Regions from separate parts of the Chryseobacterium sp. R2ACT005 genome, predicted to be linked through region 1. Evidence: riboswitches for the same ligand, from Rfam matches in the RefSeq annotation. Region 1 holds a riboswitch; each other region holds the start of a gene.
The links. A riboswitch is a leader RNA that binds a small molecule or an ion and turns the genes downstream of it on or off. The one in region 1 is predicted to bind cobalamin.
Positions count from the first base shown of each region.

Region 2: linked by a shared signal. The riboswitch ahead of ACPF63_RS03130 (TonB-dependent receptor plug domain-containing protein) and the one ahead of prpB (methylisocitrate lyase) in region 1 are both predicted to bind cobalamin.
Region 3: linked by a shared signal. The riboswitch ahead of ACPF63_RS19545 (TonB-dependent receptor plug domain-containing protein) and the one ahead of prpB (methylisocitrate lyase) in region 1 are both predicted to bind cobalamin.

Region 1 is NZ_CP188192.1:2,603,186-2,608,486, reverse strand. It holds gene ACPF63_RS11905 (LytR/AlgR family response regulator transcription factor) at 1-447, shown strand, start outside; cobalamin riboswitch at 798-988, shown strand; gene prpB (methylisocitrate lyase) at 1,445-2,341, shown strand; gene prpC (bifunctional 2-methylcitrate synthase/citrate synthase) at 2,344-3,498, shown strand; gene ACPF63_RS11890 (bifunctional 2-methylcitrate dehydratase/aconitate hydratase) at 3,593-5,044, shown strand; gene ACPF63_RS11885 (CoA-acylating methylmalonate-semialdehyde dehydrogenase) at 5,178-5,301, shown strand, end outside.
Region 2 is NZ_CP188192.1:664,299-669,599, forward strand. It holds gene ACPF63_RS03120 (helix-turn-helix domain-containing protein) at 1-366, opposite strand, end outside; gene ACPF63_RS03125 (T9SS type A sorting domain-containing protein) at 521-1,831, shown strand; cobalamin riboswitch at 1,958-2,134, shown strand; gene ACPF63_RS03130 (TonB-dependent receptor plug domain-containing protein) at 2,167-3,993, shown strand; gene ACPF63_RS03135 (YncE family protein) at 4,014-5,069, shown strand; gene ACPF63_RS03140 (CCA tRNA nucleotidyltransferase) at 5,231-5,301, opposite strand, start outside.
Region 3 is NZ_CP188192.1:4,239,110-4,244,410, reverse strand. It holds gene ACPF63_RS19555 (cytochrome-c peroxidase) at 1-552, shown strand, start outside; gene ACPF63_RS19550 (transporter) at 565-1,512, shown strand; cobalamin riboswitch at 1,603-1,787, shown strand; gene ACPF63_RS19545 (TonB-dependent receptor plug domain-containing protein) at 1,897-3,930, shown strand; gene ACPF63_RS19540 (YncE family protein) at 3,927-5,060, shown strand; gene ACPF63_RS19535 (cell surface protein) at 5,075-5,301, shown strand, end outside.

The DNA.
Region 1 (5,301 bases):
CAAAAAGCATGGGGTAAATTTCTTTTATTAAGAACTTCTGGATCAGAACAGAATGATGTCCTGATAAAACTTCAGCAAATGCTCAATAACAGTCATCCAGAGAAAAAATATAAAAAAAGATTTACGGTCTCTTCACATCAGGGAACTTATTTTGTAAATACTGAAGAGATCACTTTCTTTGAAGCAGAAGAGGGAATTGTCTTTGCTTTCGATACTACAGGAAAGAAACATTTGTTGAATGAATCTACGCTAAAAGAAATTGAAAATCAGCTTAGTCCTTCGGATTTTTTCAGAATTAACCGAAGTGAAATCGTTCAGAAAATACATATTGAAAGGATAGAGCGTTACAACAGAAATACACTGTCTATCCAGATAAAAGGACATAAAATCCACCTTATCACAAGCCAGAGTAATACCTCTGCTTTCAGAAAATGGATTGAAGAATAAAGATCAGATTTCTGACTAAAATTGATATAAAAAAGATCATTTGATGCCAAAAGAAATTTATTCATTATTGTTAAAAAATCAGTTCAAAAAAGCGTTTTAATTTCAAAATAAAAAGCAATAACAAGTAAACGTTTTCTTTGAACTTGTTTGATTTTTTAACGAGATATCTTAGGGATTTAGTAACAAAAAATGAGCATAATCATCTAAATTATAATGTCTATTGGATGGAATGTGTGTTTTTAATAATAACAAAATCAGCGGGTTATGGTTAAATAATTATTGTTTGCATAAAATATCTTTCACGTTTTTATAAAATACCTATATTTACCACCAAGGAGTTCTTAACATCTTCTTTATCAACCGAAACTGGTTACACTTAGCTGTGTCTTAAAAGGGAATCGTGTGCAAATCACGAACTGTCGCGCAACTGTAAGTAACATCAAGGTTTTTATCAAAAAAGGTCCACTGTATACCTTGTTATATGGGAAGGACGATAAAAACTGTTACAAGTCAGGAGACCTGCCTATTTCGAATTGACGATGCTTTCGCGGTCTGAAGCTTATAGTCAGGTATGATACGATATGGATAACAGTGGGATCAATATATTTTGTCAGCTCGTGTTATTTTTGTGATGCAGATAAGTAGTGGAGCGGTGTGCTCTTTCATTATCGTGTATTCATCGTATTTTCCTTTTCCATATTTTTCTTTCTCACAGGCATTGTGAAGTTTATCAGGAACTTTTTATGAGGATTTAATCAATATAAAAAGTTAAAAAAATGTACCCATTCGATTTCGATTATTCATACAGCAGCAGACTTGGAAATAAACAGGTTGGCACGGAGATAATGGCCCCGAATTCCGGATTGCAAAAATCGATTAAAACAAATCAGTTTCTTTTTGATTTCCTTTTTAGCACATCATGCAATGCCGGTAGCTATTGTGATGCCTGTTCATGGTTTTCTGTAAAACAAATTTCAACTAAACAATAAATATTATAATGACTACAAGTGAAAGTTTGAAGTCTCCCGGTATGAAATTTCGGGAGGCCATGCGAGAAGAAAGTCCCCTTCAGATTGTTGGCACCATCAATGCCAATCATGCATTGTTAGCACAGCAGGCAGGTTTTAATGCAATTTATCTTTCAGGAGGCGGTGTTGCCGCGGGTTCTCTGGGGATTCCGGATCTAGGAATTACCACGCTGGAAGATGTATTGATTGATGTTCAGCGTATTACGAATGTTTGCGATGTACCGCTCATGGTAGATGTTGATACCGGATTCGGACCTTCAGCATTCAATGTGGCAAGAACTGTAAAGTCATTGATTAAAGCTGGAGCTGCGGCCCTCCATATTGAAGACCAGGTAGGGGCAAAACGCTGTGGACACCGCCCGGGAAAAGAAGTGGTAACCAAAGAAGAAATGGTAGACAGACTGAAAGCAGCGGTAGATGCCCGTACCGATGAAAATTTTGTAATTGGTGCCCGTACCGATGCATTTGCTAATGAAGGATTGGAAAAAACATTGGAAAGAGCAGCAGCTTATAAAGAAGCTGGAGCAGATTTTATTTTTGCAGAAGCCGTTCCTGACTTAAGCTTTTATCACAAGTTTGTTGAAGCTGCAGGAGTTCCAGTGCTGGCTAATATTACCGAATTCGGGATGATCAGAATGTACACGGTGGAAGAATTAAAAAATGCAGGCGTGGGACTGATCCTTTATCCGCTTTCTGCTTTCCGTGCTGCCAATAAAGCAGCTCAAAATGTATATGAACACCTTCGTAAAGACGGAACACAGGTCAATGTATTGGATACTATGCAAACCAGGGAAGAACTCTATCAAAGCATCGGATACTACGGCTACGAACAAAAATTAGACAACCTTTTTAAACAAAATAATTGATAATGCCAACTAACAGTGAACCCACATTTAAGCCTAAAAAAAGCGTTGCGCTTTCAGGGGTAGCAGCAGGTAATACGGCTCTTTGCAGTGTCGGAAAAAGTGGAAACGATCTCCATTACAGAGGATATGATATTCTGGATCTGGCAGAGAAAGCACAGTTTGAAGAAGTAGCTTATCTTCTGATCTATGGCCAGCTGCCAACCGGAGCACAATTGAAAAACTATAAAGCCAAACTAAAATCTTTGAGAGGGCTGCCTCATTCTGTGAGAAATATTCTCAAGAGTATTCCTGCAGCGGCTCATCCCATGGATGTCATGCGTTCCATGGTTTCTGCTATCGGAAGTATTCAGCCAGAAAAAGATGATCATAATATGGCGGGAGCAAGAGATATTGCAGACAAATTACTGGCATCTTTCAGCTCAGGTCTGTTATATTGGTATCACTATACCCATAATGGAAAAGAAATTGACGTAGAAACCGATGATGATACAATAGGAGGGCATTTCCTTCACCTGCTGCATGGGAAAAAACCTGCAGATTCCTGGGTAAAAGCAATGGAAATCTCGTTAAACCTCTATGCAGAACATGAATTTAATGCCTCAACATTTACCAGCCGTGTGATTGCCGGAACAGGATCTGATATTTACTCTGCAATTACTGGAGCAATTGGTGCTTTGAGAGGACCTAAACATGGCGGAGCAAATGAAGTTGCTTTTGAAATCCAAAGCCGTTACAATTCTCCGGATGAAGCAGAAAGCGATATTCGCCAGCGTATTGCGAACAAAGAAGTGATTATCGGATTCGGACACCCGGTGTATACCATTTCAGATCCGAGAAACGTCGTAATTAAAAAAGTGGCAAAAGAACTTTCCGAAGAAGCAGGAGATATGCTGCTGTATACTATTGCTGAAAGGCTAGAAACGATTATGTGGGAAGAAAAGAAAATGTTCCCGAATCTGGATTGGTTCTCTGCTGTTTCTTACCATCTGATGGGAGTGCCTACTCTGATGTTCACTCCGTTATTTGTCATTTCAAGAGTGACCGGATGGAGTGCCCACATCATAGAACAGAGACAGGATGGAAAGATTATCCGTCCAAGTGCCAATTATACAGGGCCTGAAAACAAAGAATTTGTGTCCATCAACGACCGGAAATAATGGAAAATAGAATGTCGGAAATGAAAAAACAATAATTCATTTTCAATTTTCCACTCTTAACTTTTAATTAATTAAAATTTTTCAATAATAAAAAATGAGTTCACACATCTCAAACGAAAGACCACAACCCGATCAGGTATTAACAGACATTGCAGACTATGTTTTAAATTACGAAATTAAAAATGGCTTAGCATGGAAGACCGCTCACTACTGTCTTCTGGATACAATCGGCTGTGGGCTGGAAGCATTGACTTACCCGGCATGTACAAAACTTTTAGGACCTGTGGTAAAAGGGACAGTAGTTCCTAACGGCGCAAAAGTACCGGGTACCCAATTCCAGCTGGATCCCATTCAGGCAGCGTTCAATATCGGAGCGATCATCCGTTGGCTGGACTTCAATGATACATGGCTGGCAGCAGAATGGGGACATCCTTCTGATAACCTTGGGGGGATTCTGGCGACCGCAGACTGGTTATCCAGAACAAATATTGCAGAAGGAAAATCACCTTTAAAAATGAAGCAGGTACTGGAAGCAATGATCATGGCTCACGAAATTCAGGGCGTAATGGCATTGGAAAATTCATTCAATAAAGTAGGACTGGATCACGTTTTATTGGTAAAATTAGCTTCCACAGCAGTTGTAGGAAAGCTGGTCGGATTAAACCGTGATGAAATTATCAATGCCGTGTCACTGGCTTTTGTGGACGGACAGTCTTTAAGAACTTACCGTCACGCTCCCAATACAGGTTCCCGTAAATCATGGGCGGCAGGAGATGCTACCTCAAGGGCAGTACGTCTTGCCCTGATTGCAAAAACAGGAGAAATGGGCTATCCATCTGTATTGACCGCAAAAACATGGGGATTCTATGATGTTTCCTTCAAAGGGAATGAATTCAAATTCCAGAGAGAATACAGTTCTTATGTAATGGAAAATGTACTCTTTAAAATTTCTTTCCCTGCAGAATTCCACTCGCAGACCGCAGTGGAAGCCGCAATGACATTACACGCAACTTTAAGAGGCCTTGGAAAAACAACAAATGATATCAAAAAAATTACCATCCGTACCCATGAAGCTGCTATTAGAATTATCGATAAAAAAGGACCGTTAAATAATCCTGCCGACCGTGACCACTGCATTCAATATATGGTGGCTGTACCATTGATCTATGGAAGACTGACGGCTGCCGATTATGAAGATAACATCGCTTCAGATCCAAGAATTGATGCACTTCGTGACAAAATTGAATGTGTGGAAGATGTTCAGTTTACTGCAGATTATCATGATCCGGAAAAACGCTCCATTGCCAATGCGATGACGGTAGAACTTAATGACGGAACTGTTTTAGACGAAATAGTGGTAGAATATCCTATTGGTCACAAACGAAGAAGAGACGAAGGTATTCCTGAACTGATCAAGAAATATAAAGTTAATCTTGCCCGTATTTTCCCGGAAAAACAACAAAGAACAATCCTTGAAAATTCATTGGAATATGACACATTAGTGAATCTTAACGTCAATGAATTTGTAGATCTTTTAGTCATTTAAAATCAAAAGAGATGGAGAATTGAATATCAAAACGTTTTTAAAGAATAGTCGATATTTTTTTGAAAAATGATCAATTCTCCATTCTCATTTTTATGATTAAAACTTTCAATGCTCCATTTTAATTAAAAAAACTATGTCACAAAAAATAAAAATATTAATCAATGGAAATTTTACAGAAAGTAAAACGAAAAACTATCTTCCTGTAGAAAATCCTGCTTCACAGGAGATTCTTGCAGAAGTTCCTCTCACGGAATTGT
Region 2 (5,301 bases), 1.9 Mb from region 1:
CATAAAATAAGAAAGTTCATTTTTCGGATCGGCATCTTCTTTCTGCGCAAAAATATTCACAGATTGTATGTAATCGCCTTTCATAGCAAAAGCCTGTGAAATAATGTTTTGCAGTACAATTTTATGCTCTGTATTCTGATCACTTACGAGGATTCCCTGAGTATAGCTGATGCATTCGTCAGAATTCTGATACAATTTCAGAAATGCCTTATCTGCCAAAATATTAAAGTCCGGACCTGACTGTCCACTGGTAATAAAAGAACAGCAAATGAAAATAAACAGTAATATTTTTCTGCTATTTTGAAATAATTTTTGTCTTGATAGTTTGTTTTTTGTGCTTTTTTGAATAGTTCGGGTAAAATCCATATTCAAAATGATGTTTTGTATCTAATTGATTATTATTTGTTTAAAAATTAAACTCTTTTAAAATTCACGAATTATGAAAGTCTATTTCTTTGGATAGTGTAAATATTGTATTAATATTGTTTTCACCAATTCGGAACGCTAAATATAATAAAATATGAAAAAAATTTACAGAATGTCAATAAAAATATTGACGGCTTGTCTTTTTCTGAAATTTAGTTTTGCAGCAGCACAGCTTACAGTAATAGGGCTGGGAAATTATAATGTAGGTGCAGTTTCAGATAATGGAGTAGTAAGTATGCATACAAGTGCAGGAGGAGTATATAAATGGAATGCAGCAGGCGGACTTGTACAGATAGGTTCAATATCAAACGGATATCCGGCCGCAGGCAGAACGATTGTTTCAAACGATGGAACCAAAATATCATCTTCTGTTACAAATTCTGCAACAGGATTTAATGAAATATCAACTTATGACGTAGCTACTTCCACATGGGTAAACAGAGGAGGGCTGGTTCCTACCGGTTGGGACGGCAGTGTAAGTTCTACATGGGGAATGTCACCTAACGGAAATACTATTGTAGGGTTAGGATTTCTTACTGCTGCGAACGCACATGCTGTTAAATGGGATGAGGTAAACGGAATGGTTGACCTGGGAAGTATAGTTTCAGGACGCAGTTCCAGGGCAAATGCAATCAATGCGGCAGGAACCGTGATTGTAGGGTGGCAGGATGAGCCAACCGGAACAAGAAGCGGTGCAAAATGGCAGGATGGAGTAGAAAGTTTTATTACAGATAATAACGGGAATAATGTAGGAGAAGCAGGCGGAATTTCGGCTGACGGAAATACCATTATAGGATCTGCAAATCCTAATCCTTATGTTTGGAATGCTACAAGTGGGCTGACCTATATAACACATCCTAATGCTTCGTTCAATTTCAAAGGAGGAGCTACAGGAATTTCAGCTGATGGAACACGGGTTATTGGTTATTACAGAGCATTTGGAGCACCTCCAATGTCGGGAGAAGGTTTTATCTGGACTGCATCTGCCGGAAGAGTTAATCTGAATGATTATGCAGTATCCTTAGGAATTGCAACGAATGGAGTAACGATGGGACTTCCTCTGGCGATTTCACAAGACGGAAAGAAAATTGCCGGATCAGGGACGAATGCTTCAGGTCAAATAGTTGCTTTTTATCTGGATACTTCTGAATTCTTATCAGTAAATGATACCGTGAAAGAGAAAAACAGTGTTGGCATTTATCCTAATCCTGTAACTGATGTGCTTTATTTTAAAGGAACAGGAAAAATAGAAAAAGCAGAAATCTATAATATGGTTGGGCAAAGGGTGAAATCATTCAATACTGTGGAAGGACAAATTGATGTTTCATCTTTATCAAAAGGAGATTATATTCTGCAATACTCTGTGAAAGGAGAAAAACAAGCTTATAAATTCATTAAAAAATAACATATATAAATAGTAAAGTAGTGGGATGATGGCCGTTTTCAATTTTGAAAGCGGCTGTTTTTTATTTGCAAAAGTCTGAAATTTTTGATGTAAAAGCCGGTTTTTTGGCAAATACATATAAAAAACTATCTTTGCAAAAATTTTGGTTTCCAGTATTTTGGAATGAAAAGGGAATTGGGTGTAACTCCCATACTGTCCCCGCAACTGTAAATCGCAATAAAAGTTTCTGCAAACAGCCACTGTCTAAAACGGGAAGGAGCAGAATGCGAAAGTCAGGAGACCTGCCAACATTATAATCAAAAAACATATTGCTTTCGGAGGAAAAGTAAAAAAGTATGGATATAAAAAGATCTTTAGTACTGCTTTTTTCATCTTATGGCTGTTTTCTTTTTGGACAAGAGAAAACCATAGACACTATTTATGTCTTCGACAACCAGATGAATAGGGTGAAACTTTTTCATCCCGTAAAAATAATTTCGGCAGAAGAGGCCGAGAAAAACTCCAGTAATCTTTCAGAGCTCCTGAGATTTCAGTCACAGGTTTTTATCAAAGAAAATGGCCGTGGGGCTGTTTCTTCACCATCTTTCCGGGGTACTACCGCTCAGCAGACTGCATTTGTATGGAATGGGATTAATATCAACTCCAGTTTTTTAGGACAGGGAGATATCAATAATATTGCTTTGTTTGGCTATGATCAGATCGGTATAAAAGCCGGCGGTGGAAGTGTAGTCTATGGAAGTGGTGCCATTGGGGGAAGTATTCACCTGAATAATACCCTTGATTTTAATAAAGGTTTCCATGGTTCTTTATTTTCTGAGGTGGCTTCCTTTAATACCTATAATAATTTTGTAAAAGGTTCTTACAGCAATGATAAGTTCAGTTTTAAAGCTTCCGGAAATTATTCTGTAAGTGAAAACAATTATGAGGTAAGCGATCTGAATTACATCAACAGAAATGGAAATTACTATAATACCACATTCAATGCAGGTGCATCCTATAAAATAACCAACGATCATAAAATTTCGTGGCAAAGCCAGTTTTTCGATTCTTCACAGCATTATCCTGTGTATGAAGAAACGGGAACAAAAACAAAATATAAAACTCAAAGTATAAGAAGCCTTCTTTCCTGGGACTGGAATAAAACTAAGTTCGGCAACTCTTTTAAAGCGGCCTATACAGAAGAAAACTTTCAGTATTTCGGTTCGTTAAACCAGCCTAAATCAAGTGGGGGAACAGGGAAAAACTATATCTTTAAAAATGATTTCAATTATTTTCTGAATTCTAAGTGGAATTTTAATCTTATCGGAGAATTTCAGATCAATAAAGGTGAAGGATATCAGAGCGGAATATCCAGTGTCAGTAGAAATATTGGCTCTGTTTCCGGGTTGCTGAGGTATTTTGCTACTAAAGACCTGCGTTTTGAGGGTGGATTTAAGAAAGATTTTGTGGAAGATGTGAAGTCTCCGTTTATGTATTCATTCTCCGGAAAATGGAGTGCCGCAAAATGGTATGATGTAAGCGTTAACGTGTCAAAAAACTTCAGATATCCGTCATTTAATGATATTTATTATGAGCCGGGAGGAAATAAAGATCTGAGACCGGAAACGTCTACCCAGTTTGATATGGTGAATGAGTTCAGAGTAGGAGATTTCAGACTTACTTTGTCTCCTTATTATATGAACATTACAGATCTTATTGTATGGCTGCCTACTGCTTTGGGGTATTGGCAGGCATTTAATGTCAATAAATCTGAATCTTACGGATTGGAATCTCAATTGTCTTTCAGCAAACAATTGGGAAATCATAAAATCCGGGCTAATGCCGGGTACTATTATGCAAAATCTATTGATAAGGAAACGAAAATGCAAAGACCTTATGTTCCCATGCACAGAGGAATGGCCAATGTAGATTATGAATACGGTTTCTTTAAGTTTTTTGCACAGGGACTGGTGAATGGCGTTACTTACACTACAAGTGATGAAAAAAGATCAGAAGCAATAGATCCTTATTTTCTTTTAAATATGGGAGTTTCAGCAACACTGGCAAAAAAGTATACTTTAGGATTTAAAGTGAATAATCTAACGAATACTTATTATAAAACGGTTTCTTTTTATCCTTTACCGAAAAGAAATTATAGTGTGTATGCGACAATAAATTTTTAAAAAATTAAATTGAATAAATTATGAAAATAACTAAACTTTTAACTGTATTATTTGCAGTGGTTTTATTGTTTAACATGTCTTCATGTACAAGTGACTCTGCTGAGTTTGAAATGTCTCCGATCACTTACCAGAACGGATATTTTATCTCTAATGAAGGTAACTTCAACAGCCAGGGGGCTAAAGTAACATTTCTTACAAGAGATTTAAGCCTGAAGCAGGACGATGTATATGGTTATAACAACAGTAAAGAAATCTTAGGTGACGTTCTTCAGACCATTGGTCTTGACGGAAATAAGGCTTATCTTGTGATAAACAACTCGAACAAAATTGTTGTAGTAGACCGTTATACATTTAAGAAATTAGCAGTCATTTCAGATCAGCTTGATAATCCAAGAGGAATTACTTTTGCGAATGGATTTATTTATGTTGCCAACACCAATTTCATTGCTCATACTCAAAGTGTAACGAAATATAAAGCTTCTGATTATTCATTTGTAAGTAAAATCAACATGGCTGATGTTTCTGATAAAACAGTAGAAGCAGGAGGAAATGTTTTCGTACAGAATGCTTCATCAGGATTTGGAAATAAGATTACGTATATCAATACTTCCAACGATAGCAAAACTGAAATTTCCATTCCGAATGGTCAGATTGGAAACACTGTATCTTACAAATCCAATGTTTACACAATTTCTTCAACAGCTACAGATTCTTATATCTACAAGATTACGAGCGCAGGAATTATAACACCGGTAATTACTTTGACAGGAATTCCAAATGCTACAAATCTTCAGATTGATAACGATAAGTTCTATTTCAGCTCTGTCAATAAAGTATATACAACAAGCTTAGCTACACCAACAGTTCCTGCAAGTCCGTTATTAACAGCAGCGGATGGTGGACCTTATTATACGCTTTATGGATTTAATGTTATTGATGGAAGAATCTTTGCATCAGACGTTAAGAAGTTTACAGAAGAAAGTGAAATGGTAATATATTCAGCAGCTACAGGGAGCAAGATGGGATCCATTAAAACTGGAGGTCTTGGTGCTAACGGTACTTACCTGAATCCATAATACTTCACAGTATATAAAAAAATAATTTTTTATTTTTCATCATTTGTGTTTTTTTCCGGCCGGTTTCAAAAGAAACCGGCCGGCTTTGTTTTCCTTGTGAAAATAAAAAAACCGGCGGGATGGAACATCCCGCCGGGCTTTTATATTAGCTATAGATTGAATTAGATTGTTAATCCCAGTTTTTCCGCCTCAGCAATCACAAATTTTGTGGCTTCCTCTTTTTCATTTGGAA
Region 3 (5,301 bases), 1.6 Mb from region 1:
TTCAGGGAAGCGTACGGAGATGAAACCATTACCGGAGAAAGAATTCTAAAAGCACTGTCACAGTTTATGGCTTCTTTAATTTCTGCAGATTCAAAATATGACAGGTTCAGGCAGGGAAAAGAGCAGTTTACTTCTACAGAATCTCAGGGAATGGCTTTGTTCGGACAGAAATGCGCCTCTTGCCATAGCGGAGAATTATTTACCGATGAGAGTTTTAGAAATACAGGAATGTATTATAACACGGAATTCAAAGATGCAGGACGTTACAGAGTTACTCTTAATCAGGTAGACTGGATGAAATTCCGTGTTCCAAGTTTGAGAAACGTAGAATATACAGCACCTTATATGCATGACGGAAGGTTTTACACATTAGATGCTGTACTCAATTTCTATTCAGATCAGGTAGAAGATAATGCCAATCTGGATCCACAGCTGAAACAGAATGGTCATACAGGAATAGCCATGAATAGTCAGGAAAAACAGTCGATTATTGCTTTCCTGAAAACATTATCAGACAAAAGTTTTATATCCAACCCAAAATTTGCAGAATAAATTATAGAAAACATGAAGAAGATTATCGTAATATTAAGTTTGATTTTGTTTGGCCAGTATCAAGCGAAGACTATTAAAGACAGTATTTATATTGCTCCGGACAGCTTCAGTAGATTTGATTTTGATGATGACTGTGATGCATGTGGCTGTGCTGCCGGTAACGGATCTTCAGGCTTTGAATCTTTATTGAATCCACAGTTTATCGGAATCAAATACTTTGCACAGCATTACAAAGCAAAAGAAAATTTATTTGTAAAAGATCTTACACAGGATCAGTATTTTAATACCTTACAGCTATGGGGAAAAATTCCATTGACTAAAAAACTAAGTGTATATGCAAGTCTGCCATTTCATTTTCATGAAAAAAGGACTATGCAGGGAGATATCAAAATCAACGGAATCGGAGATCTGAACCTGATGGGAATCTATCAGCTAATGAGCTCTAAAGATAATTTCCATCACGTGAGCGGAGGTTTGGGCGTGAAAATTCCTTTGGGAAAGTTTGATGAAAAAGGAGCATCCGGAGTCAATCCGAGTTTTCAGTTGGGAACCGGAAGCTGGGATTATCAGGCGGCTTTGAATTATAAATTTCAGAAGAATAAAATAGCTGTATTGGTCAATACAGACTATACGATTAAAACAGAGAATAAGAAAAATTACCGTTTTGGAAACCAGTGGAACTACGCTGCAACAGGATTTTATCAGGTTGCAGGAAATGAAAAATCTATCTTTTCTGTAAAAACCGGAGTGCAGGGAGAAGTGTATGCTCAGAATAAACAATTTGATGAAGCGCTACCGAATACTGCCGGAAGTGCATTGTATGGGAAGATTGGGTTTGAAGCCTCTTATAAAAAACTGAGCCTGGGAAGTGAACTCATGCTTCCTATGTATACCCATTTGGCTGGTGGTGATATTGAAGCAAAATCCAGATTTAGTATTTTCCTGAATATCGGAATTTAAATAAAACCCCTTTTTAATCATGTTAAAGCTCCTTCGGGAGCTTTAATTGTTTATGAATCATGATTTTAATTGGGGGTTAGGAATAATTTTTTATCTTTGCCGAAATTTGGTGAGCCATAAAAAGCTCTTAAAAGGGAATCCGGTGAAAATCCGGAACAGACCCGCTGCTGTAAGCTCCGCACCAAGATTTTTGAAGAATATATCCACTGTTTTTTAATGGGAAGGATTTCAAAAATGGAGTAAGTCAGAAGACCTGCCAGAAAATAATCGTTTGACGCTTTCGTGGAATAAAGCTTAGGACATCAATGATTCTGTGCAGTGACAGCTGTGCTTTGTCGTTGTATTCTTATATCCATTAGCGTCTTCATTATCCTAAATGAGCTAATGGCGGCAAAACTAATTACTTCTGCAATTCATAAAGCTGTTTTCACAATACTGGTGTTAACATCTCACCTTTTGTCTTCTCAAACCAAGAAAAAAGACAGTGTTCAGGAAGAATCAATCAAAGGGATCAACCTTTACAAGAAAAACTTCAAAGAAATTCTTCCGGCACAAACTCTGCAGGGCGAGCAGCTGGAAAGACTGAACAGTCATTCTGTAGCAGATGCTCTTCGGTATTTTTCCGGTGTTCAGATCAAAGACTATGGAGGGATTGGCGGATTGAAAACCATTAATGTCCGAAGCCTTGGAAGTCAGCATGTAGGCGTTTTCTATGATGGAATTCAACTGGGAAATGCACAGAACGGACTGGTAGATCTGGGAAGATATTCTTTGGATGATCTGGAAGAAATATCATTGTATAACGGGCAGAAAAGCGAGATTTTTCAGCCGGCAAAAGATTTCGGTTCTTCGGGATCTATCTATTTACAGCCTAAAACACCCGTATTTAAAGGAATAAAGAAAACCAATCTTGTGATAAGAGCAAAAAGTGCCTCCATAGACCTTTTTAATCCGTCATTCCGATTGGAACAGAAAATTTCAGACAGAACTTCTGCCAGCTTCAGTGGAGAATTTCTGCAGAGTGATGGGATTTACAGATTTCGGTATGCCAAGAAATATCCTGATGGACAGCAGGCTTATGATACGATTGCAAAGAGACAGGACTCAGATATCAAAGCGAAACGTTTTGAAACTTCGTTAAACGGAACTTTAAATAACGGAAGCTGGAATGTAAGAGGCTATGGTTATATTTCAGACCGTGGAACGCCGGCTCCTATTGTGAATGGCCGTTTTGGAGGAAGGGGAGCAAGACTTTCTGATGAAAATTATTTCGTGCAGGCCAATCTTCGGAAAAAACTGTTTCCCAGATTTGAAACTCAGCTGAAAGCAAAGTTTGCCTACGATTACACTCATTTTATGGATACTGTTCGCTCGCAGTCTATTATTCATACCGATAACACCTATATCCAACGAGAGCTCTATCTTTCCTCATCCAATATCTATTCTATCACATCCAATTGGGATGTCAGTCTGAGCGGGGATTTTCAGTACAATAATCTGGATGCCAATCTGGATAACTTTTCTTATCCTACACGTTACACTACATTGGTTGCATTGGCAACAACGTATCAGTGGAACAGATTCAAGATCCTGGGCAGCCTTTTAGGAACTTTTACTTTTGAAGAAGTAAGAAAAAATAAAAGACCCGGAGACAGCAGAGAATGGACCCCCGCTGTATTTATGAGCTACCAGCCTGAAATAATTCCTGAACTTACTTTAAGAGCTTTCTATAAAAGGATTTTCCGACTGCCAACCTTCAATGATCTGTATTACACTAATATCGGAAATACTTACCTGAAGCCGGAATTTACCAATCAGTATGATGTAGGATTTACGTATCAGAAGAATTATAAAAACCGATTCTTTACATCCTTTTATGCTAAAGTAGACGGTTATTACAACAAAGTACAGGATAAGATTGTTGCAGCCCCTAACGGAAGTATGTTCCGCTGGCTGATGATGAACCTTGGACGGGTTGAAATCATAGGTGCTGACGTGAATGTTCAGGCAGAAATGCAGTTAGGAAAAGTAAAACTGAGACCCTTGCTTTCCTACACTTACCAAAGCGCAAGAGATATGACAGATCCGGAGGATACATTCTACCGAAATCAGATTCCTTACACACCATGGCATAGTGGCTCCTTCACCCTGATGGCGGACTATAAAGACTGGAGTTTCAATTACAGTGCGATGTATGTAGGAGAAAGGTATGATGTGAACCAGGACAACATTCAATACAATTATGTACAACCCTGGTATACCCATGATCTGTCTGTTCAGAGAAAATTCAACTGGGCGAATCATCAATTTAAAGTAAGCCTTGAGATGAATAATATTTTCAACCAATATTATGATGTAGTGATCAATTATCCGATGCCGGGAAGAAACTTTAAACTTATTCTAAATTTTACCTTATGAGAAAACTAAACTTTTATTTTTTATTTCTTGTCTTAGCTTTTCTTAGTTCATGCCGTACGGATGATATTATTGTCCGCCAGGAAGTGGTAGAGGGACTTCCATCAGAAAATACAGCAATCAAAGGTTTCTACATGCTGAATGAAGGAAATATGGGAAGCAACAAATGTACCTTGGATTTTTTTGATTATACCAAAGGAACCTATTACAGGAACATCTACGCGGAGATTAATCCGAATGTTGTGAAAGAGCTGGGAGATGTTGGAAATGATATTAAGATTTACGGAAGCAAGCTGTATATTGTTGTCAATGTTTCCAACAAGATTGAAGTGCTGGATGCCAAAACAGCCAAACGTATTACTTCTATTCCATTACAGAACTGCCGTTATTTAACCTTTAAAGGAGGGAAAGCTTATGCCAGCAGCTATGCAGGTCCGGTAGCGGTTAATCCAAAAGCACCCAAAGGAAAAGTTGTGGAAATTGATACAGTTTCTCTTTCCATCCAGCGTGAAGTGGTAGTAGGGTATCAACCGGAAGAAATGGAAATTGTAGGGAATAAATTATTTGTGGCCAATTCCGGAGGATACAAAGCTCCTGATTACGACAATACCGTTTCTGTAATAGACCTGAACACTTTTACTGAAATCCAAAAATTAAATGTTGCGATTAATCTTCACCACATTAAAAAAGATAATTACGGTGATCTGTACGTGAGTTCAAGAGGAGATTATTATAACGTTCCTTCCAGCCTATACCTTATAGATGCAACAACTGGAATTGTTAAAAAAGATTTCCATCTCGCAGTGAGCGAAATGACAATCGTTAATGATAAACTCTATTTCTACGGAAACGAATTCAATTACAACACGCACAGCTATAAAAAGAGCTTTGGGATCATTGATGTAAAAACAGAACAAATTATTGCCAACAGTATTTTTGACAAAGAATACGAAACTGCGATTAAAACACCTTACGGAATTGCTGTAAACCCAATCACAGAAGATATCTATATGACAGATGCCAGAAATTATGTTTCTATGGGATTTGTCTATTGCTTTGATAAAAACGGACATTTTAAATGGAAAACAGAAGGCGGAAATATCCCTGCCCACTTTACCTTTTTATACAAATAACCAAACTTTAAGAAATGAAGAGAAATACCTTTACTTATTTAAAAATCGGAGTTTTATCATGTTTCCTGGCAGGTGTAATAGCCTGTAAGCACGATGATGAAGAGGAGTTTACCTTTAACGGTCTTGATGATTCTTATTCCATTGAACGTTTAAAGGTTTTGAGTATTCCAACCAATGCTTCAGGATCGGTTACGTGGAGTATCAATGATTCTATTATCTCTCAAAATTCAGAACTTGAATT